Regions from separate parts of the Pantoea sp. E956-1 genome, predicted to be linked through region 1. Evidence: predicted binding sites of a transcription regulator. Region 1 holds the regulator's gene; the other holds the start of a gene.
The links. Region 1 encodes PurR, which represses purine synthesis genes. Its sites were predicted from a motif close to CANGCAAACGTTTGCNTG; they were not measured.
Positions count from the first base shown of each region.

Region 2: AC0T7J_RS04180 (NCS2 family permease) is a predicted target of PurR. The motif match lies at 971-988, and genes of this name have one in related genera.

Region 1 covers NZ_CEUYZP010000001.1:159,150-161,352, reverse strand. The annotation lists gene AC0T7J_RS00790 (C40 family peptidase) at 1-439, shown strand, start outside; gene cydH (cytochrome bd-I oxidase subunit CydH) at 488-577, opposite strand; gene purR (HTH-type transcriptional repressor PurR) at 859-1,884, shown strand; gene punR (DNA-binding transcriptional activator PunR) at 1,881-2,203, opposite strand, start outside.
Region 2 covers NZ_CEUYZP010000001.1:824,683-826,885, forward strand. The annotation lists gene AC0T7J_RS04180 (NCS2 family permease) at 1-718, opposite strand, end outside; gene AC0T7J_RS04185 (response regulator) at 1,143-1,886, shown strand; gene AC0T7J_RS04190 (D-lyxose/D-mannose isomerase) at 1,902-2,203, opposite strand, start outside.

The DNA.
Region 1 (2,203 bases):
GATCAAGATGAGCAAATCTCACCGTCAGCGCTACCAGAAGGCACGTGAAACCGCGATGACCAAGCTGATGGGTCAGTTGGGTAAACCCTATCAGTGGGGCGGTACTTCCCCCCATACCGGTTTCGATTGCAGCGGCCTGGTCTGGTACGCCTATAAAGATCTGGTGAAGTTTAAGATCCCACGTACCGCTAACGAGATGTATCACCTGCGTGACGCCGCGCCGATCAAGCGTGATTCACTGGAGAAAGGCGATCTGGTCTTCTTCCGTATCAATGGACGCGGTACGGCGGACCACGTCGGCGTTTACCTCGGTAATGGCAAGTTTATTCAGTCACCACGTACCGGCAAAGATATTCAGATCAGTGCGTTAGGGGAAGATTACTGGCAGCGCCACTATATTGGTGCCCGTCGGGTGATGACGCCGAAAACCATACGCTGAGCAGCAGAACAAACAAAAAGAGAGCCGGGATATGCCCGGCTTTTTTTATTAGTGCAAAATGGCGGTAAAACTAAAAGCCACAATCATCAGCAGACAGCCCGTGGTGGTCATTAATGCCAGTTTAAGATCGGTACTCATTGCTTGCTCCTTAGACACACAATTAGTGGGGATATCGCATTTTCCCACAGGGCCCGGTAAAAATCTCGTTTTATCCGTTCAGCCTTGTTAGAATCCCGCCTTTGTTGCGCAACGCGCGCAACCCTGATTCCGTTTGCGCACGTTTTCAGGCGTTTTTATTCCGCCAGCGGCCTGTTTACTGGCCAGGAAAGCTGCTTTTTTACGGAAAAAACCCTGAGCAGACGCAAACGTTTAACACTACGCTTATCATAGAGTTAGATAAGCACTGGAGTCCGATTTTCATGGCAACAATTAAAGATGTGGCAAAACGCGCTGGCGTCTCGACAACCACCGTTTCGCACGTCATCAATAAAACCCGCTTTGTGGCTGAAGAGACGCGCAACGCGGTCTGGCAGGCGATTAAGGAACTGCACTACTCGCCAAGCGCCGTAGCGCGCAGCCTGAAAGTGAACCACACCAAGACGCTGGGCCTGCTTGCCACCTCCAGCGAAGCGCCCTATTTCGCTGAAATTATCGAAGCGGTCGAAAATCATTGTTTCGATAAAGGCTATACGCTGATTCTGGGTAATGCGCATAACGATCTGCAAAAACAGCGCGCCTATCTCAGCATGATGGCGCAGAAACGCGTCGATGGGCTGCTGGTGATGTGCTCTGAATACCCGGACGACCTGCTGCAGATGCTGGAAGAGAACCGCAATATTCCGATGGTGGTGATGGACTGGGGCGAGTCGCGCGCTGACTTCACCGATACGGTACTGGATAATGCTTTCCAGGGCGGCTATCTGGCAGGACGCTATCTGATTGAACGCGGACACCGGGATATTGGTGCAATCCCCGGACAGATGGAGCGTAACACCGGTGGCGGACGTCATGCCGGTTTCCTGAAAGCGATGGAAGAAGCGGGTATTCAGCCGCGCGCCGAGTGGATTGTGCAGGGTGACTTTGAGCCGGAGTCGGGCTATCAGGCGATGCAGCAGATCCTGTCGCAGAAGCAGCGTCCGACGGCAGTATTCTGTGGAGGAGACATCATGGCGATGGGCGCGATTTGCGCTGCCGATGAAATGGGTTTGCGCGTCCCGCAGGATATTTCGGTGATCGGCTATGACAATGTGCGCAACGCCCGCTATTTCGCACCGGCACTGACCACCGTGCATCAGCCTAAAGCCCAGCTGGGTGAGAAAGCACTGGAAATGCTGCTGGACCGCATTACCAGTAAACGCGAAGTGTCACAAACGATTGAGGTCCATCCCACGCTGATTGAGCGCCGTTCCGTGGCAGATGGCCCGTTCCGCGACTATCGCCGTTAATGCTCGCTTAACCACTCCTGATTAAGTGTTTGCGCATCACCCAGATAGCTGAGCAACCAGCCTGTCGCCGGTGATGCGCGATCCTCTGCCCAGCTGACGCAGCACGGGCTGTCCGGAAACGCCACCGGCAGCGTCAGTTCAACCAGCTCGCCACTGTCGAGCAGTGGCCTGGCCAGATGACCCGGCACCATCGCCACACACAATCCCGCCTGCACGCACTCGAGCCCGGTTTGCCATTCCGGCACCACCAGCCTGCGCTGGTTATCCAGCGTCCATGTCATACGACGCGGCAGCGCGCGTGACGTATCTTCCAGCACCA
Region 2 (2,203 bases), 670 kb from region 1:
CGACGTTAAACGCGCCGGCAATATCCAGCTGCATAAAGGTTGGTGCAATCGACGGCGGTGCAGAGAAGACTCCTGCAAAAGGCGACAGACCAATGCCCATGGAGATAAAAGTCACCAGCAGAATACCGATCAGCACTGCGCCCGTCACCCGACGCGCTTCCAGTACCACGATAACCACAAAGCCGAGCATCGCCAGCAGCGGACCCGGTTTAGTCAGATCGCCAATGCCCACCAGCGTTGCCGGGTTATCGACCACGATGCCCGCCCCTTCCAGCGCAATCAGCGCCAGAAAAAGCCCGATACCGGCACCAATCCCGGCGCGCAGCGGCAGCGGAATACTGGCAATAATCCACTCACGGATCTTAAATAGCGACATCGCGAAGAAAATCACCGCCGAGAGAAACACCGCGCCCAGCGCAATCTGCCACGTATAGCCCATGTGCAGCACGACGGTGTAGGTGAAAAAGGCGTTCAGTCCCATGCCCGGCGCCAGCGCGATCGGGTAGTTGGCAATCAGCCCCATCAGCACGCAGCCGATCGCCGCCGCCAGACAGGTGGCGACAAATACCGCGCCCTTGTCCATGCCGGTCGCGCCCAGAATGCTTGGGTTCACAAACAGAATATACGCCATCGCCAGGAAGGTGGTGATCCCGGCGATAATCTCGGTACGAACCGTGGTGTTATGCGCTTTGAGTTTGAATAGTTTTTCTAACATCATCATCTCTCGATACAGGAGACAGCAGTCTCTCTTGCCAAAGGGGTTTGCATGCTGATTTATTCTGTTTCCGGGACATTGATGCCGGCCGCTGCATACTTGCGTGCCAGAATCGCCTGAAATCCCTGACTTACCCACTGCCCAAAGCAATTGCCATGCCATCTACCGACGCAATCGATTACCTGGCAGAGCCGGGTACGCCTAAGAAGATTCCGAACCAAAACGAGGCGCGATTATGGTGCAATGCACCGATGCCGCGCAATCGTTTTCCTGCGGCAAACAGGCAACCCCGAAAAACTCTGCGCCAGCGCACGCTTCCGCACTCTCACAGGCGAAGCTGGTCACGTTTCAGCACGCTGCCTCAGCAAGCTTTGTTGGCCTGTGTAGACTCCTGAATTAACTCTTTCGTAACATTAGAGGCCGCGCAATGAAGCCAGCAATTTTGGTGGTGGATGATGATCCTGCAGTCTGCGATGTCTTGCAGGATGCGTTAAGTGAACATTTGTTAACGGTCTACCGCTGTCATCAGGGACGCGAGGCGCTATCGATGCTCAGCGAGCACCCGGAAATCTCGCTGGTGATGCTGGATATGATGCTGCCCGATACCAACGGGCTACTGGTGTTGCAGCAGCTTCAGCGTCAGCGACCCGAAGTGCTGGTGATTATGCTGACCGGGATGGGTTCTGAAGCGGAGATGGTCGTGGGCCTTGAGATGGGCGCAGATGACTACATCGCCAAACCCTTTAATCCACGCGTGGTGGTGGCGCGAACCCGGGCGGCCCTGCGTCGCAGCGGACGCATTGCACAGGCCGACCCTGAACAGGAGGGCTGGCGTTTTGGCGGCTGGCAACTGGATGATGGCCGCTGCCAGCTGTTTAATCCGCAGCGCGAGCTGGTGCCGCTGACCCAGGGGGAATATAGCCTGTTACGTGCGCTGGTACGTCACGCCCGCAAGGTACTGACCCGGGATCAGTTGCTGGAGCTGACCCACAGCGAAAGTCTCGACGTGTTTGACCGTACCATCGATGTGCTGATCATGCGGCTGCGCCGTAAAATCGAAACTAATCCGCACCAGCCCGACCTGATCCGCACCATCCGCGGACTGGGCTATGTCTTTTCGGCTGATGTGGTGAAACCCGATTCGACAACGCGTGCCAGTCAGATTGCCTGATTATGCCTGCTGCGCTCAGGATAGCCAGTGCGCATAGTCATTACACAGCAGCCAGCGCGGCGCTTCATCCTCCTCCAGCGGGTTGAAACGAGCCAGCGGCGTCAGAAACACATTGTCGTTTTCGTCATCGTTGGGCATCGACACCTCGCCCACCAGCACGTCGCCGAAGCCACTTTCCCCCCAGAAACTGTGCCAGATGCCCGCCTCCAGCGTCACGCTTTCACCCGGTGAGAGCCGCAGCTGTGAACCGGCGGCGTGGGTCTGGCGCAGGCCATCCAGCGACACCGCCACCAGCGAGTCAGCCAGCCCGTCACCAT